Regions from separate parts of the Paenibacillus terrisolis genome, predicted to be linked through region 1. Evidence: predicted binding sites of a transcription regulator. Region 1 holds the regulator's gene; each other region holds the start of a gene.

Region 1 (4,673 bases):
CCTCGATCCTTACCGATTCGGCAGAGTAAATATCTCATCCAGCGGCTGGCCGGTGGCGAAGTCAAAAAAGCGGTAATAATGATGGTCCTTTTCTTTGTAGAACAGCTGCCACACGAGCTGCTCGTTATAAATGCCCGGCATGAGCCGAACAACCTTGATGCCCGGGAACTGCTCTTTAATGACCGCGCGGATTTGGCTTTCCGACTTGCCTTCGGACATCGGCTTAACGATCGCGTCTTTGCTGTCCCGAAGCCACACCATTTCATCCTGTCCCGACTCGTTTTTGCCTTCCACGACCCAGATCACTTCGTCCCAGACCGACTTCCACACCTGTTTCGCTTCGGTTAGGTCCGTCTCCCGCTTGGCCTCGCGGATAGCGGTGTTCTCGGCTTTCCACGTATCCTCATGAATGTATACATAAAAGCGGTTAAGGCCAATGATCACAAGCAGCAGGAGTATGATCGAGAGCAGGATCCATTTGGTTCTGTTCTTCAACCTTCTCTTCCTTTCCCCTGGTTGACGGCTTAAGCGGAGATCTCTCGGCTCACGTCCCCTCGTTTGCTAGCGGGCGAGCAGCCCTTCAAAAGCCGCCTGGGCCTCGTAACGCACCCGTTCCTCGTCGAGCGTCAGACAGGCGCCATGCTTGATCACCTGTTTGCCGTTGACCCATACATGTTCAACATCCTTCGGGCTCGCCGAGTAGACGATATGGGAAATAAAATCGATCTTCGGTATGAAATGGGCCTGCTCCGTGTTAACGGCGATAAAGTCCGCTTTCATGCCCGCGGCCAGTTTCCCTGTATTGGGCAGGAACACCGACTTTGCGCCGTACTCCGTTCCCATCTTGAGCGCTTCTATGGCAGGCACAGCGGTAGGGTCACCGGAAACGCCTTTGTGGATCAAAGCCGCCAGGCGAATCTCCTCGATCATATCGAGGTTGTTATTGCTTGCCGCGCCGTCCGTCCCAAGGGAGACGACGACCCCTTTTTGCAGCAGTTCCGGCACACGGGCAACCCCGCTCGCAAGCTTCAAATTGCTGCCCGGATTATGGGAAATGGCCACGTCATGCGCAGCCAGAATCTCAATTTCCTCATCGGTCAAATGCACCGCATGGGCAAGCAGCGTCGGCCGTGAGAACATCCCGAGATTCAGCAGGTGCTGGACCGGACGAACACCGTAATCGGCCACGTTTTGCTCCACTTCCGCCCTCGTTTCGGACATATGCGTATGCATCGGCAGGTCGAGATCATGCGCCGCCTGTACAAACTTTTCGATATAATCCGGCGGGCAAGTGTAGGGAGCGTGCGGCGACAGCATCGTTGTGATTCGGCCGTCCGCTTTGCCGTTCCAATTCACCGCAAAATCGACCGCTTCCTTCAGCTTCATGTCCTGCACGTCCGGCGGGCACAACCCAATCGCTCCGCGCATCAATACGCCGCGAATTCCGGATTCTTCCACCACTTTGGCCACTTCATCCATGTGATCGTACATATCGAGGAAGGTCGTCGTTCCGCCCTTCAGCATTTCCAGGACGGACAGCGCCGTCCCGGCATGCACGTCGCTTGCGGTAAACTTGGCTTCCATCGGCCATACTTTCTCCTGAAGCCAAGTTTGCAGCACCATATCGTCCCCGTAACCGCGAAGCAGCGACATCGCCGCATGGCCGTGAGTGTTGATCAGACCGGGCAGGAACAACAGGCCTTTTCCGTCAAAGGTCTCTGCGCCTTCCACGCCTTCCGGGCGCTGCTCCCCAATGTACGTAATCATATCGCCTTCAACCAGCATATATCCGTGAATCACGGGACGACCTTCGTCCAAAACGGCGAAGGTCCCGTTTTTAATTAACCACTTACGACTCATAAACGGCTTGTTCCTTTCCATTTTCCAAATAATACGCCAAGCTGAGCAGATCCGTCGTAAAATCGGCCGCGTGAATTCTTACTTCCGACGGCACTTTCAGGATCGTTGGCGCGAAGTTGAGAATCGCTCCGATTCCGGCGGCAACCAGCTGATCCGCAACGCGTTGAGCTTCAAAATCCGGCACGGTGATAATCCCAATGCGCACATGCTTCTCGCGAACCGTTTCAACGAGCTCATCGATCGGCTGAATCGTAATGTTGTTGATCTGCTTGCCGATTTTGGCCGGAGAAGCGTCGAACACCGCTACGATTTTCATATTGTCCTTCAGATAAGCATTATAATTGGAAAGCGCCTGACCAAGATTACCGGCACCCACCAAAGCTACGTTGATTTGCTGGTCCAGATTTAAGATTTGCTGGATTTTTTCGATCAGATAAGCCACATCGTAACCGATGCCCTTGCGTCCGAAATCGCCGAAATAAGCGAGATCCTTGCGAATTTGCGCCGGATTGAGATCCAGCTTCTGGCCCAGTTCCTGCGAGGATACCGTTGGCACCTCGCGACGGCTCAATTCATTTAAAAAACGCAGATATACCGGCAATCTTCGAACAACGGCATCGGAAATTTTATCAGATTTCATACATTTTTCCCCCTCATTTGGCGCGAGTATGAACCGCAAAGCTTATTGCGGCTCACCGGCATTGAGCCATTCCGAAATGCGCGGAACCATTTGCCCGAGGGGCATATGCTCCATCTTCGGTCCGGGTAAAGAATATAAAAAATACTTTCCGTAGTAGGATTCCAAGATGCGGGTATCATAAACAACCACGATGCCGCGATCCTGCGACGAGCGGACAAGCCGGCCGAATCCCTGCTTGAAGCGGATGACCGCCTGCGGCACGGACAGCTTCATAAAAGGATTTTTCTTCTCCCGCTGAAGCCGTTCGCTCTTCGCCTCCACGAGCGGATGGTTGGGGGGCTGGAAGGGCAGACGGACAATGGCCAGGCTCGTCAAAGCTTCGCCGGGGATATCGACCCCTTCCCAAAAACTGCTGGTGCCAAGCAGCACGGATGCGTTTTGGCCTTGGAAACGGCGGGTCAGCTTGGTGCGGCTGCCGCTGTCCATCCCTTGACCGATGACGGTAATACCTTGCTCCGACAAAAGGTCCTTTAGTGGATCGTATACCTGCCTCAGCATGCGGTAAGAAGTAAACAGCACCAGCATGCGTCCCTGCGTAGCGACAGCCGTATCCGCCAGCGATCGCACCAGCGTACTGACGAAATGATCGTCTCCCACGCTTCCCTTGACGCTTGGGAAGTCCCGCGGGATGACCAGCAGCGCCTGATCCCGGTAGTTAAACGGCGAAGGGAGCATCGATGTCAACAGCCTGTCTTCGGAGGCAGCCTCCGTTAGTCCCAACTGCTCAATCATATATTGAAACGATTTATCGACGGAAAGAGTTGCCGAAGTCATCACAACGCTTTTTTTCTTGTCGAAAAAATACTCCTTCAGCTGAGCGCTTACATCGATCGGCACGGCGTAAATTTGCAGCGAGCGGCTGCGGTAATTCCCGTTTCCTTCGATCCAATATACCGTTTCTTCATTCTCCAGCTTCATAAAGAAGCGCAGCGACTCGCGTTCGCTCGCCAAATCCTTGAACAATCCGCTGATATCCGTTAACAGGCTTTCGGAGCCGAAATCGTCCTGCTCTTCCCGGATCTGGCTCAGCATCCGTTCTCCCTGGCGAAGCACGTCTCCGAGCGTGACGTAAATCTGATTCTCCAGCGCCGCAAGCGAATCCCAGTCCTTGGGCTTCTTATGCGGAAGCAGCCGGTAAACGAATTGTCCCGGGTCGCCCGGAGCGGCGTCGCTCCGCTCCGGCATTAGCGCGAAGAGCAGATCGCTCAGCTTGTCCCAGCTCTCCTTCACATCCACCAGCGAGGGATAAATATTGTCGATGACGGAACACCACTGGAGCGAATTTTCATTTGCCGCGCTTTGTAGCGCCATTCTAAGATTAGCCAACTGCCCTGTTTTGCTGTCCTTGAACAGCCGGGTCAACGTGTGAACGACCGTAAAATATTTCATATGAAGGCCAAGATGCTTGCCGGCCACATCTTCCAGATGATGCGCTTCGTCGATCACCAGCCGCTCGTAGCCGGGCAAAAGCTGATGTCCCGCCTGAATGTCCGTAAACAATTTAGAATGGTTCGTAATGACCACATCCGCAACCCCGGCTTCATGCTTGGCCCTATGGTAGAAGCACTTGCGGAACCACGGGCAATTGCGGCCCAGGCACGAATCCGATTCGCTCGCAACCGTTTCCCAAAAATCGCCGCCGCGGTTTCCCAGGTTGAGCTCTTCGTCGTCCCCGTTTTCCGTTTGCGTCAGCCACACAATCATTTGCGCGGCCGTCATCACCTCTTCTTTTGGCGTCGCAAAATCCCTTTTGTTAACTTTATGTTCAAATTTGCGCAAGCACAAATAATGCTGCCTTCCTTTAAACACCGCCGCCCGAAACGGAAAAGGAACCGCTTCCGTCAAAAGCGGAACATCCCTCTCCCTTAGCTGTTCCTGAAGATTGATGGTGTGCGTGCTGATCATGACCTTCTCGTCGTTTTTGACGCTGTGATAAATGGCGGGCAGAAGATAGCCGAGCGATTTTCCCGTTCCGGTACCGGCTTCCACCAGCAGATGCTTATCTTCGGCAAACGCCTGCATCACTTCTTCCAGCATCATGTTCTGCGCTTCGCGCTCTTCGTATTGGGGCAGTCTTTCTTTAAGCCGTTCCCGCACCTGCTCCATGAATTGT
Region 2 (4,673 bases), on a different contig from region 1:
AGCAGGGTTGGAGGATGAAGTGCAGCGAGAACGGCTCTTGGAGGATTGTGAATATCTGCTCAAGGGCCTGCCTGCGGCATGGTTTGGACTTAAACGCAATCCGTTTGACACGAAAGCGATTTGGCTGGACGATCCTTATCGACCCGGCGAAAAAACCCGTATGAGACCCAGCTGCTGCCTGGCTTACCGGACTGACACGGGTTACGGATACTGCTATGGCTGTCCGAAGCTGTCCAAGGCGGAAAGAGAAGCCAAACGTGCGGAAATCGTCGCAGCAATTGCCGCAGCTGCCCAAAAGTCTTAAGCATGAGCGCATTTGTGTGGGCTACCAAGCTCATATACCGCGAATAAAGCAGCCTTTGGAGATGCTCCGAAGGTTTTTATCATTGCTTCAAATTGTGAATATTTTTAAAACCGGCAAATTAGCTATTGCAATGTGAAAAATGTCACACTATAATAACGGTATCAGGTGAATAATTTCACAATATCGCAAGATATTAAGTGATGGTTTTCACAAATAATCCAGATAAAAACAACTTTTTTATTAAAACAGAGATATTGGAGGAGGAAACATCATGAAAGTAGCAGTGATCGGATGTACCCATGCAGGAACGGCAGCCATCGTAAATACGGCTAATCTTTATCCGGAGGCGGAAATTACCGTATACGAACGGAACGACAACATATCTTTTCTGTCCTGCGGCATCGCGCTTTATGTCGGAGGAACGGTGAAGGATCCGCAGGGGCTCTTCTATTCTTCGCCGGAGAAGCTGGCGGAGCTTGGCGTCAAAACGAAAATGCAGCATGAAGTCATCGATGTCGATGTTTCGGACAAAAAACTTCGCGCCCGCAACCTGCAAACCGGGGAAGAGTTCGAGGACCATTTCGACAAATTGATCGTGACGACCGGATCATGGCCGATTGTTCCGAAATTCGAAGGCATTGAACTGGAGAACATCCTGCTGTCCAAAAACTTCAATCATTCCAACACCATTATTGAAAAAGCGGCTCAGGCCAAGTCCATCGTCGTCGTTGGCGCAGGTTACATCGGCGTCGAGCTGGTTGAAGCGTTCCAGATGAACGGTAAACAGGTGACGCTGATTGACGCGGAGAAACGGATCCTTAGCAAATACCTGGATGCCGAATTCACCGACACGATCGAAGCATCGCTTCGTGAACAAGGCATTACCCTGGCCTTGGGCGAGAAAGTGACCCGATTCGAAGGAAAAGGCGGAAATGTGTCGAAAGTAGTAACCGATCATGGCCAATATGCTGCGGATCTCGTCATTTTGTGCATCGGCTTCCGTCCGAATACCGGTCTGCTCAAAGGCCAGGTGGACATGCTGGAGAACGGCGCGATCATCGTGGACGAATATATGCGCACCAGCGCGCCGGATGTTTTTGCGGCCGGAGACAGCTGTGCCGTATTTTATAACCCTACCGGGAAACATGCGTACATTCCGCTTGCGACCAATGCGGTACGGATGGGCACGCTCGCCGCGCGCAATCTGATAGAGCCAAACGTTAAATATTTGGGAACCCAAGGAACCTCGGGCATCAAAATCTACGAGGACAACATCGCCGCTACGGGGCTGACGGAAGCTTCGGCCAAAGAGGCGGGCATCGAGGCCGAGGCAACCATGGTGAACGATCATTACCGTCCCGAATTTATGCCTACCCACGAGCCGCTGAAGCTCAAGGTGGTTTATGAAAAGAGCACCCGGCGTATTTTGGGTGCGCAACTGATGTCCAAAGCGGACTTGACGCAATCGATCAATACGATTTCGGTCTGCATCCAAAACGGCATGACGATGGAAGAGCTCGCTTTTGTTGATTTCTTCTTCCAGCCGCATTACAACAAGCCTTGGAATTTCCTCAACAGCGCAGGCCTCGGGGCGCTGCCGGAAGTTTCCCTCCGTGCGGCCGTTCGCGGCTGACAAAGCGGTTTTGGCTTCGGTGCACAGCAGATTCAGGGCAGCAGCCGGCGATAGAATATGCGAGACGTATTCTTTTCGCCGGCTGTTTTTTTAACAAAACTTGTGAATTCTTCCGCCATATTAATAACGCTATCGTGATCTTTGTTACTTTTCGGGGGGATGAGGCACGTTACAATAATATTCGGTCGGCAAGCATCACGGAAAGAAGGGCCTAATAAATAAAGAGATTCAAAAAGGAGACAAGACCATGGCTTATTATAAACCTGGGCAGATTGCGGAAGTTACAGTGGAGAACGGCATCAAGAAAGCGCACAATCCGTTATTGACCGTACTTATTCTTGGATTTTTGGGCGGGGCTTTTATTGCTCTCGGGTTCCTGCTGGATATTCGGGTTATCGCAAGCGCACCGAAGGAATGGGGCAGCTTTGCCACCTTTATCGGCGCGGCGTTGTTCCCGATTGGCCTCATCCTGGTATTGCTCGCGGGCGGCGAGTTGTTGACGGGGAATATGATGGCGGTGCCTCTGGCGCGTATGGCCAAGAAAATCAATACCGGCGAGGTCGTCAAAAACCTGATTCTGATCACGCTCAGCAACTTTGTGGGCGCATTGTTCGTAGCATTCTTTTTCGGTCATGTCGTCGGTTTGACGGCAAGCGGACCGTATTTAGATAAACTCGTCGAAATGGCGGGACATAAACTGGACGATAATTTCTTACAGGCGTTTATCTCCGGCATCGGCTGCAACTGGCTGGTGGCTCTGGCCGTGTGGCTCTCTTACGGCGCGGACAATATGAGCGGCAAAATCCTCGGCATCTGGTTCCCGACCATGGCATTTGTCGCCATCGGATTCCAGCACGTTGTGGCAAACATGTTCATCATTCCCGCGGCTATTTTTGAAGGTTATTTCTCCTGGGGCGAATACCTTAAAAACTTTGTTCCGGTTTGGCTTGGCAACCTGGTGGGCGGCGGTTTGTTCGTCGCGGCAGCTTATTGGGCGGCCTATTTGAAGGATAAATCGGCTTCGCCCGCCGAGCATGCGTCGTCATCTGCGACCGAATTGCATCACTAGCAGAAGATTCCCGTAAAAACGTGAGGATGGCGGGGAGACTTTGGGCTGGGTAACAGCCCTAATTAACCTGCTGCAAACTATGAAGAAGATATAAGGGAAATAAATGGTGCTATTTTGGGAATATCGCTCGTTTTTCGTGAAATAGAGGACAAAAATGGCGTTATTTTCCCGAATCGCCGGGAAATGGCCGCTTATTGCGCTGTTTGCCCACAAATAAGGCCAATAAATTCCCTTATTGAAGAGAACCACGCTTGTACTCGGGAAATAAGACCATAACGTTCCGCTATTTTATGAGGTACCCTTAGCAATGGAGGTACCGCCGACATAGGAATCACGTTATTTCTGGATCGATTTACGCTAAAGGGCTGTTCTTCCGTTCGCACGGAGGAACAGCCCTTTTTGGCATGAGTATCAGCGGGATGGCGGATCAATTTCCAAGAACCAGGTCAAGCATTTCCTGCACGGGAATCGTGGCCAGCGAAATGCTGGTGTCGCAGCAGCCGTAATAGATGTAAATCTCGTCGTTAACGATCAGGTTAGCCGTAGGAAAGACGGTATTGTTGATAATAAGACCGAATTTTTCATAGTGCATTTCAGGCTCCATAATCGGATTTTTGGTTCTGGCGATAACCCGCCGCGGATCGTGAAGATCCAGCAGTAACGCGCCCACTCTATAAACGGAGTTGGAATCCACCCCGTGATATAGTACCAGCCAGCCTTTTTCCGTCTTGAGCGGCGTTGCGGCGGCGCCGATTTTAAGGCCTTCCCACTGCGGGTTTTCGGATACGGCAACCAGTTCGGGCGACGTCCATTCTTGCAGATCCTCGGAATAAGAAATCCAAATTCCTGGTCTGTCGGTGCCGTATTGTTGCCCTACGTACTGCATAGGGCGCCGCAGCAGAGCAAACTTGCCGTTTATCTTCTCGGGAAAGAGGGCATTGTCCCGGTCGTCAATCTCCGCAGGAGTCGTATAGCACAACTGCTCGTAATGAACCCCGTCCTTGGAGACGGCGATGCCCGAGCGCGTAATCATCGGCTGTGTTCCCGTTGCCTCCCATTCCGGATAATGCTCCGGATAATAGTCCGGCACGGCGACGCCTGTCGGCCAGCAATCAAAGCCATACGGCTGCAGAGCATAACACATGTAGAAAGTCTCATCGATTTTGACGATGCGCGCGTCTTCGACGGAGCCCTTCGGAAAACCGAGATCGGCACCCGTGAATATCGGTTTGTCGGAAACGGGCTGGAATTGGACGCCATCGGTACTTCTGAGCAATCCGATGCTCGTTTGAAACGGCCGAAGGCTCCCTGCCGCGCGTTCATACATAAGAAACTCGCCATTATGGTGAATGACGCCGGGATTGAACACGGCCACTTTTCTGAAATCATGGATTCCCGGAACGACAATGGGGTTTTGCGAATATCTCTGTAGCGGCATATTAAGTTTTCCTCCTGTGAATGATTAGCCCTTTACGGCCCCAGCGGTCATGCCCTGGATAATCTTGTTGCGGAATATCAGATAAATGATGATAACCGGCAGAATGGAAAGTACCAATGCGGCCATCAGGGTTGTATAATCCGTCGTATACTGCCCGTTGAAGCTGGTCAGGCCCACCGGAAGCGTTCTAAGCCCTTGGTCGGTGATCAATGTCAGCGCAAACGGAAAT
Region 3 (4,673 bases), on a different contig from region 1:
CAACATCCGCTTCAATGTGCCGGATGCCACGCTGGCCGAGGTGGAGCAGGCGGTTGCCGCGGTGGGCTTGGACGAGATCGTCAAGCGACTCCCCGGCGGACTGGATGAGCCGATCGGCGGCGGCGGCCGGGCATTCAGCGGCGGTCAGGAGCAGCGGGTCGCGCTGGCCCGCGCTTTGCTGAGCCGCCGCCCCGTAATTTTGCTCGACGAGCCGACGGCGCATCTTGATATCGAAACGGAATATGAGCTTAAGAGCACGATGCTTCCTTTGTTCGAAGGCAAGCTGGTTCTGCTGGCCACCCATCGCCTGCATTGGATGAGGGATATGGACCGTATTATCGTCATGGAACATGGCCGGGTCGCCGAGACGGGGACGCATGATGAATTGATGGCGCAAAAAGGTGTCTATTATCATCTGGTCATTTCGCAGCGGGAGGGGATATCGTCGTGAAGCAGCAGGAGCCATGGATTACTCCGTATTTTCGCATGTACAGCGGCAGGTTTGCGCTCTATCTCATTCTCGGCACGCTGACGCTGCTGTCTGCGGGAATGCTGATGTTTACTTCGGGGTACCTGATCTCGAAATCGGCGCTGCAGCCGTATAACGTCCTGCTCGTCTATGTGCCGATCGTCGGAGTCCGGACGTTTGGGATCAGCCGGGCCGTCATTCATTATGTGGAGCGGCTGGTCGGCCATGACACGGTGCTGCGGATTTTGGCCAAAATGCGGGTCCGTCTGTATAACATGCTGGAACCGCAAGCACTCTTTATCCGCTCCCGCTACCGGACAGGCGATATTCTCGGCGCGCTTGCCGACGATATTGAGCAGTTGCAGAACGTCTACATCCGCACGGTGTTCCCAAGTTTGGTCGCTTTGATTTTGTACGCGGCGACCGTGATCGCGATGGGCGCGTTCGACGTTGTATTCGCTTTGCTGCTCGCGGCCTATATCTTTGTCCTGGTTGTCGTACTTCCTTACCTTTCTTTGCGGATGACGAAACGCACCAACATGGAAGTGAAACGCGAACGGAGCGGCCTGTACCAAAAGCTGACCGACGCCGTGATGGGCATCGGGGATTGGACCATCAGCGGACGTTCCGCCGAGTTTCTGGAATCCTACGAGCATGACGAGTCCATTGTAGCCCGGAAGGACCGCAAGCTTCGGTCCTGGGCCAGATGGCGGAGCCTGATCGGACATCTGATTGTCGGAGCGCTTGTGGTCTCCATGGTATTCTGGTCGGGAGGCCAAGCGGCGGCAGGACATATCGCCGCCACTCTGATCGCCGCTTTTGTGCTGATCGTCTTCCCGCTGTCGGACGCCTTCCTGCCGGTTTCGGAGGCAGTGGAGCGAATTCCGCAGTACACCGTTTCGCTTGAACGGTTGGAGCGAATCTCTTCCGGCGGCGATGGCCGGCAGTCGGCCAGCAACGGCGGCATCAGCCGGGAGCAACTGGACGCTTTAACCCGCAGCGCGGAAGTGCGCATTCAAAGCGCCAGCTATGCTTATGACGAGCATAGCGGCAATTCGGTGGAAGGCGTGTCGCTGGACATCCCGCAGGGGAAGCGTATCGCCGTGATTGGCCGCAGCGGGGCCGGAAAGTCGACGCTGCTGAAGCTGATCCAAGGGGCGCTGGTCCCGTCGGAGGGGGCAGTGACCATCGGCGGCTTCCCGGCGGCCGGTCTCGGCGATCACATTCCGCAGCTGATTTCCGTCCTGAACCAGAGCCCACATTTGTTCGACACGACCGTGGCGAACAATATTCGGCTCGGGCGGTCGGATGCTGCGGATGAGGAGGTGAGCCGGGCCGCCGAAGCGGCTAGGCTTGCTCCGCTGATCGCCGACCTGCCGGAGGGACTGGACACGCCGATGCGGGAAACCGGCCAGCGCTTCTCCGGCGGCGAACGGCAGCGCGTCGCGTTGGCGCGTGTCCTGCTGCAGGATACGCCGATCCTCATCCTCGATGAGCCTACGGTTGGGCTTGATCCGCGAACCGAACGGGAGCTGATGTCCACGATTTTTCAAGCTGCCAAGGGTAAATCACTCCTATGGGTAACGCATCATCTTGCTAACGCGGAGCATATGGATGAGATTATTTTCATGGAGCATGGCCGGATTTTGATGCGGGGGACTCATGCGGAATTAATGGAACACGAACCGCGTTACCGGAATTTGTATCGGCTGGATTGCCCGGAAGAATAGGTTTATTTGGCTCGAATTGATAAATTATAAAACCGTCAGGACAAGGGCTCTGACGGTTTTTTGACATTTTTGGAATTTTTGTGAACGATTTAGGTGAAAACTAGGGTGTGCAGAAATAATGCTGTGATTTTTAATACTTTTTTCGGCGAAATGTGTTAATATTTATGTGAATTGTTCGGTGCAAAGTTGTGCAAATTTTCACCAACTTTTTCCTGGTTGGTGGAGATTAAGGGGATGTCACTCCCCTCATTAATTAAATTACCTATTTCATGATCAAAGGAGAATCGGATATGTCGGAAACAATCACGGAAACAAAAACGGAGCAAGAAGCGGCGGTTTTGTCCGGGGGGCCGGATTTGCAGGAGCTTCTGGAAAAGCTGCTTAAGCCTGAAGTTCAGGAATCGCTCAGCGTTTTGGTGGATCAACTGCCCAAGCTGACGGAAGTGATCGGCGTGTTGACGAAGTCATACGATTTTGCTAAGTCGGTTGCTACAGACGAGGTGCTGAAGCAGGATACGATCGGAGCGCTCCAGGAAATCGCGGGCCCGGTAAAGGATAAAGTGAAGCATTTTGCGGCGGCCGCTATCGAAGCTAAAGACCGCGCCGAATCCAGTCAGGAGGCGATCGGTCTGTTCGGGCTGCTAAAAATGCTGAAGGACCCGCAAGCACAGAAGCTGCTTCGGTTTGCCAACGCGTATCTTCAAGTCGCCGGTCGCGAGACCAGTCAACATTAATAACGGGGGAAAAAGGATATGTCAAAACACATTGTTATTTTGGGCGCCGGTTACGGCGGAGTACTCAGCGCTTTGAACGTTCGCAAATATTTGAATAAATCGGAAGCCCGGGTTACCGTGGTGAACCAATATCCAACGCATCAAATTATTACCGAACTGCATCGTCTTGCGGCGGGAAGCATCTCGGAACGAGCGGTGTCGCTGCCCCTCGAGAAGTTGTTTAAGGGGAAAGACATCGATCTTCGCATCGCCAAAGTGGAGAACTTCTCGGTCGACAAAAAAGAAGTGAAGCTGTCCGACGGCACGGTTCTGACTTATGACGCTCTGGTAGTAGGCCTGGGCAGCATAACCGCTTATTTCGGCATTCCCGGCCTTGAAAAATACAGCATGGTGCTGAAATCGGCTGAAGACGCCAACTCTATTTATCGGCACATCGAATCGCGGATTCACGCCTTTTCGCAAACCGGCAACGAAGCCGATGCGACGATTCTCATTGGCGGAGGCGGCTTGACCGGCGTCGAATTGGTCGGAGAGATCGCCGACCAGATGCCGAAGCTCGCCAAAAAGTACGGCGTAGATCCCAAAGCCGTCAAGCTGCTGCTGGTTGAAGCCGGGCCGAAGATTTTGCCTGTGCTGCCGGATATGCTGATTGCTCGCGCGACAGCCAGCCTGGAAGCGCGCGGCGTGCAATTTCTGACGGGGCTCCCCGTTACGAACGTAGATGGGAATTTGATCGAGCTGAAGGATAGTCAAAAAATCACCGCCAACACCTTTGTTTGGACAGGTGGGGTTCAAGGCAATCCGCTCGTGGGCGAATCCGGGCTTGAAGTCAATCGCGGACGCGCGACGGTCAATAACTACCTTCAATCGGCGTCTCATTCCGACGTGTTTGTGGCGGGCGACAGCGCGGTTTATTTCGGATCGGACGAACGCCCTCAACCGCCGACCGCGCAAATCGCTTGGCAGATGGGCGAGTTGATCGGATATAACCTGTACGCATTCTTGACGAATAAATCCATGGAAGTGTTCAAGCCGGTCAATTCGGGGACTTTGGCCAGCTTGGGCCGGAAAGATGCGGTTGCTACCGTCGGCGCGAACAATACGGCGCTTCGCGGACTCCCGGCTACGATGATGAAGGAAGCCAGCAATATTCGTTACCTTTCCCATATCAAATCGATGGATGCCTTGGCTTATTAATGGAGCTTTAATCAAAAAGCGGCTGCCGCGGATGATGAGATAACCCGAAGCAGCCGCTTTATTATGTTCAATGACATTGATGTCGTTATTTGAAGGAATTCCAGTGCGTAATTTGATCGAGCGGAAGGCGTGGACTCGCATGAGCTGCTTTGGCCGCTTTGCCGACCGCGATCAGCAGGATTGATTTCAGGTTTTCCGGAAGTCCGAAAGCTTCGTCGAATTTTTGTGCGTCATAACCGCCCATAGGCACGGTATCGTAACCTTTAGCCTTGGCGATCAGCATAAATTGCATGGAGACCAGACCAGCGTCGAACAGGTTAATGTGTTGCATGCCTTCAGGACCTCTGGCGCCGTATCCTTTAACCAGACGTTCTACGAAATTTTGTTTGATTTCCTCGGTCATGGCGCCCATATCAACGGCTTTGCCATAGATCTCTTCCGCATGCTCGTAGGATTTCAGATCGCCAAGCACGGCAATGATCGCCGAAGCGTCCACGATTTGTTGCTGGTTATTGGCGATGGGCAGCAGCTTTTGTTTCTGAT
Region 4 (4,673 bases), on a different contig from region 1:
TTTTCTTCCGTTATTGACATAGCAATTGTCCTCCTTCTGCTTAATTAAAAACGTGGGCCACGCGGTGGCTGTCGGCATACCCAAGCTCTTCCCGGCGAACGGACAGCGATCCCGTCGGGCAAACCTCCACGCATTTCAGGCAGCCTTTGCAATATTGATAATCGATGCCGCGCAGAAACATCTGCTGCCGTCCCTTTTTGTCCTCGCCGGATTCCCATACGAAACAAAGGTCGGGACAAATCGCGTCGCAGTTGGCGCAGTGAATACAGGACTCCATGTTCAGTTCGGGTAAAAAGCCTTGGCGCGAGCCGCTGAGATCCTTCAGTAAGCTGTTGCCCTGCGTCTTGATCACGCCTCCCATTTCCTGCGTTTCATAACCAAGCTGAGGCTTTTCCCGTTCAAAGCTAGCCACGGCACCTGCCGGCGCTTCGATCGTCTGGAACTTCACTTCCTGGTAGCCCCGGTCAAACGTGCGCAAATTGGGCTCGACAAGCTGCGGGTACTTCTTCTGGAACGTATGTCTGATGACTTCGCGCATCGATTCCGGGTCGAGGAAATCGCATATCCGGAATAGCGCGCCCAGCATCGAGGTGTTTACCTTGGTATGTTCGTCGATCGCGATGCCCATGGCATCAATGACCGCGAGCGTCCCGTAAGGGAATTTCAAGTCGCGGCGGATTTCCTCGAAATCACGGGTGGAATTGACCAATAGCACCCCGTCCGGCTTCAAACCGCTAAGAACGTTGACCGTTTTGTGCAGCGCTTCGTGGAACAGCCCGATTACGTCCGGCTGTTCAATCGGGCTATGGTCGTGAATGGGCACATCCGATTCGCAAAAGCGGACAAAGCTTTTGACCGGCGAGCCTTTCTTCTCCGAGCCATAAGACGAGAAATTCGCTCCGTTTAGCCCAAGTCCCAGTACCCCGGATTCCGCCATCATTTTCCCGGCAAGATTGGCCCCGAGACCGCCGATGGACTCCAGCCGGATTTCGAAGAATCCCAGCTCGTTCGTTTTGGTAAGTATACTCATGCGTCCTTTCTCCTCTACGTTTTATTTGAGAAATATTTCACATTTGGGTAGCGCTGGAACTATACTTCCATTGGTTTGGCAGACAGTGATTTCAGACTATCCCCCCTTCCCATATCCACGGAAAAGCCGGCCGCTCTTATGCGAAGCCCCAGACAACCAAGGCACTGCGCCGACTCTTCGCCGGTACACACCTTGTTTTCATAGAGCGCATATTTCTTACGAACAGCTACGGGTGACAAGTTCGGCATGACCACGTTTGCGCCTACCTTTAAAGCCATCTCTCGCCCGGTTGGGCTCAGAGTGGCCAGTGCAGTCGTGGCGGGAATCAGCGCGTCCGGCATAAACAATCGGGTTAACGCTACCATCACCAATGTATCTTCAATCGTACCGGCTTTCGCATATTTCAGCGGAGTATTGCGATGTGGAATAAATGGGCCGATGCCGATCATGTCCGGCTGGAGTGCTTTTAAATACCAGAGGTCCTCCGCCAAATCCCAAGCGGTCTGTCCAGGCAGGCCAACCATAAATCCGGCCCCTATCTGGTAACCTATCTCCTGCAGGAGGCTGATGCAGTTCCGGCGATTCTCGAAAGACATGGAAGGATGGAGCGATTGGTACAAGCGTTCGGAAGCGGTTTCATGACGCATTAAAAAACGATCCGCACCTGCTTCGTACAACCTTCTGTAGGTTTTCTCGTCCCTTTCGCCGATCGATAAAGTGACCGCGGTATCCGGAAAACGGGCTTTGATCGTTTCGATCAGCTCCGCCAGAATGTCCTCCGTATACCAAAAATCTTCCCCGCTCTGCAGAACGAAGGTACGGAACCCCAGGTTGTACCCTTCCTGGCAGCAATCAAGAATCTGCTGGGGTTTCAGACGGTACCGCTTGGCTACGCGGTTGCCCGCCCGAAGTCCGCAGTACAGGCAGTTCTGTTTGCAGCAGCTGGAAAATTCAATCAAGCCGCGGAGATATACTTGATCTCCATACTTTTGCATTCGCTTCATATGGGCATATTGATACAGCTCGTTCCGGGACTCGGTATCAAGATGCTCCAGCAGATAGACGATTTCATCATTGGATAGCTCTCCGCGAAAATACAGCTTACGAATTAACTGTTTCATCAGCGATCATCCTTGTATGATTACGTTTGTTTATCAATATGGCGCTATAAGCAAATGATGAGTGAAGGTATTGTGAATAATTTCACAAATAAAGCGGTTACATTTCCATTTAACATAAACTTGGATCAATAACTCGGCATAACATGGCTTTCGTACAAAACAACGTTAAACGGTGAGATGGAGTAAATCCGGGATGTGATCATAGAAGCATTAAGAGTGTTTGTTGGATCAGAGGTGTTTTCTATGGAGCATTGATTCATTTCGTCCCTAGACGTCAATTAGAGGTGCTTACGATAAGCAAATGTGAGTGGAATTAGGGTTAAGTAAAACTGATATAACTTATTTTACCATTAATAAGTGGTTTGGTTTGAGACATTTCTTACACTTCTTTAGTTTGCATCGAGTGAAAAAGGCATGCCCCGTCAACATGACGGGGACATGCCTTTAGCCTCTCGTGTTTTCAGGACCAGTCCAGACCGGTATCCTTCGCGATTGGCTCTTCCTTCACCAAGGTATACATGGTGGCAGCTTCATCCTTGCGAGTCGTCTCCGCGAGACGTTCAACGCGCACCGTCACCAGCTTTTGGCCGAATTGAACGGTAATCTCGTCGCCCACCTTCACAGTACTGCTCGGTTTGGATTCGCGCCCGTTAATCAGGACTCTTCCTTGTTCGGAGACATCCTTCGCTACCGTGCGCCGCTTAATCAACCGTGACACCTTAAGGAATTTATCAAGACGCATTATTTTACAGCTTCTTTAAGTTTGTTGCCCGCTTTAAATGCCGGAACATTGGATGCCGGGATTTCGATCGTTTTGCCGGTTTGCGGGTTACGGCCCGTACGGCCGGAGCGTTTGCGGGTTTCGAACGTACCGAAGCCGATCAATTGTACTTTGTCTCCGCCAGCGAGAGCGTCGGTGATTTCACCGAGGAATCCGTTAAGAACAGATTCAACGTCTTTCTTAGTCAAACCGCTTTTGCTGGAAATGTTGTTGATCAGATCTGTTTTGTTCATCAATAATGCCTCCCAATAATTAAGAAAATAGATGATACCACGGCACTACAGGCATTTAGCCCGATAAGCCGTGCGATTATCTTTGTATGAGTATTCTTGCTTTTCTTTGAAAATCCTTCCGGGAAGGGAAACTTTTTTTTGATTTTTTCGCAAAAAAACCGAAATTTAGGCCTTTTCTCCCATCATTCCCGTTCTTTCGACTTAGCTTCTTCCCATAGTGCATCCATTTCGGATAAGCTGCTGAATTCTGTCGATTTGCCGAGTTCTTTCAGCCTTTGCTCGACATAATGAAAACGTCGGGTGAATTTGGTCATCGTCCGCGATAAAGCCTCCTCAGGGTCAGCCCCGATAAAGCGAGCCGCGTTCACGACGGAGAACAGGACATCCCCCAGCTCCAGCGCCTGATCGGCCGGACCTTCGCCGTCTTCCACCGCTTTCTTCAGCTCGGCGATTTCCTCCTCCAGCTTGCTCCAGACTCCGTCGATCGATTCCCAGTCGAATCCGGCTTTCGCCGCTTTTTTCTGCAACTTGTAAGCCTTCATGAGCGCAGGCAAATCCCGCGGAACCCCGTCCAGCGCCGACAGTTTCTGGGGTTCAATGCCCTTTCGGCGCTTCTCTTCCGCCTTCATGGCTTCCCAGTTGTTCAGCGCCGCCTCGGCATCCTCCGCGTTCAAATTGCCAAATACATGAGGATGACGGTACAGCAGCTTCTCATTGAGTCCCTGAATGACATCATAGACGTTGAAGGCGCCCATTTCCTCTTCCATCTGGGAATGAAGCATAATTTGTAACAGCAGGTCGCCGAGCTCTTCGCGCATATGATCCGGGTCGTCCTCATCGATCGTCTCAATGACCTCATAGGTCTCTTCTATGAGGTGTTTACGGAGTGATTCGTGGGTCTGCTCCCGGTCCCAAGGGCAGCCGCCCGGACTGCGCAAAATCGTTACGATTTCGTGGAGGCGCTGGAAGCTGCGAATACGCAGTAAGTCCTCGCTGCTTGCCGGTACGTAGACCAGCGACAGATTGCCGAAATCCGGATCCCGATCGAGCTCGAACAGCGGTACTCTGGCGATCCGCTCCCGTCCCTCCACACCAAGGGCATGTCCAACAACGACTTCATAGTCGTCGGGGTAGATGTCCATCAAGCTCAGCTTCACTTCAGAGGCGGTAAACGCATCATATACCTGACCGATCAACGTATGCAGCCTCGGGTCTATACGTCCTCCGGACAAATCGGAAGCGTCCAGGAGCTGGAAGCCTTCGATGGGGTCAAAGCCCAGCCGCACAAAAGCTTCGTCCAGGAAGCTCTCTCCCCCGATCACATTCAGGGTGATTCCCTCCTGCGGAGCACGTTCGCGAAGCAGCTTGACCGTCGCCTCGGCGACCATCGGATGACCGGGAACGGCGTATACGATTTCCTGACCGTCCGCAGCTGCTTTGGCCCGGTCCAGAAGGCGCGCCGAAATTTCTTCGTAGACGGAAGGAAAATCGTCTTTGGCCTCGTACAC

The links. The regulator Rex, encoded in region 1, represses fermentation and respiration genes when NADH is low (regulators of the CRP and FNR family bind a similar motif). The targets are predictions, from matches to a motif close to TTGTGAAATATTTCACAA.
Region 2: a site for Rex is predicted at 2,038-2,055, ahead of ACI48K_RS20160 (formate/nitrite transporter family protein). Genes of this name have one in related genera too.
Region 3: a site for Rex is predicted at 2,386-2,403, ahead of ACI48K_RS24330 (helical membrane plugin domain-containing protein). Genes of this name have one in related genera too.
Region 4: a site for Rex is predicted at 2,222-2,239, ahead of hydE ([FeFe] hydrogenase H-cluster radical SAM maturase HydE). Genes of this name have one in related genera too.

Annotation. Positions count from the first base shown of each region.
Region 1 covers NZ_JBKFGG010000012.1:22,812-27,484, reverse strand. Annotated here, with positions in the region: gene ACI48K_RS12350 (cell wall elongation regulator TseB-like domain-containing protein) at 10-495, opposite strand; gene ACI48K_RS12345 (amidohydrolase) at 562-1,860, opposite strand; gene ACI48K_RS12340 (redox-sensing transcriptional repressor Rex) at 1,850-2,500, opposite strand; gene dinG (ATP-dependent DNA helicase DinG) at 2,543-4,673, opposite strand, start outside.
Region 2 covers NZ_JBKFGG010000029.1:64,052-68,724, reverse strand. Annotated here, with positions in the region: gene ACI48K_RS20170 (hypothetical protein) at 1-304, shown strand, start outside; gene ACI48K_RS20165 (FAD-dependent oxidoreductase) at 576-1,937, shown strand; gene ACI48K_RS20160 (formate/nitrite transporter family protein) at 2,185-3,006, shown strand; gene ACI48K_RS20155 (glycoside hydrolase family 130 protein) at 3,434-4,444, opposite strand; gene ACI48K_RS20150 (carbohydrate ABC transporter permease) at 4,469-4,673, opposite strand, start outside.
Region 3 covers NZ_JBKFGG010000048.1:31,388-36,060, reverse strand. Annotated here, with positions in the region: gene cydD (thiol reductant ABC exporter subunit CydD) at 1-451, shown strand, start outside; gene cydC (thiol reductant ABC exporter subunit CydC) at 487-2,199, shown strand; gene ACI48K_RS24330 (helical membrane plugin domain-containing protein) at 2,490-2,933, shown strand; gene ACI48K_RS24325 (NAD(P)/FAD-dependent oxidoreductase) at 2,952-4,130, shown strand; gene ACI48K_RS24320 (nitroreductase family protein) at 4,216-4,673, opposite strand, start outside.
Region 4 covers NZ_JBKFGG010000033.1:33,923-38,595, reverse strand. Annotated here, with positions in the region: gene ACI48K_RS21225 (thiamine pyrophosphate-dependent enzyme) at 1-20, opposite strand, end outside; gene ACI48K_RS21220 (2-oxoacid:acceptor oxidoreductase family protein) at 41-1,030, opposite strand; gene hydE ([FeFe] hydrogenase H-cluster radical SAM maturase HydE) at 1,090-2,151, opposite strand; gene ACI48K_RS21210 (RNA-binding S4 domain-containing protein) at 2,612-2,893, opposite strand; gene ACI48K_RS21205 (HU family DNA-binding protein) at 2,893-3,165, opposite strand; gene yabN (bifunctional methyltransferase/pyrophosphohydrolase YabN) at 3,348-4,673, opposite strand, start outside.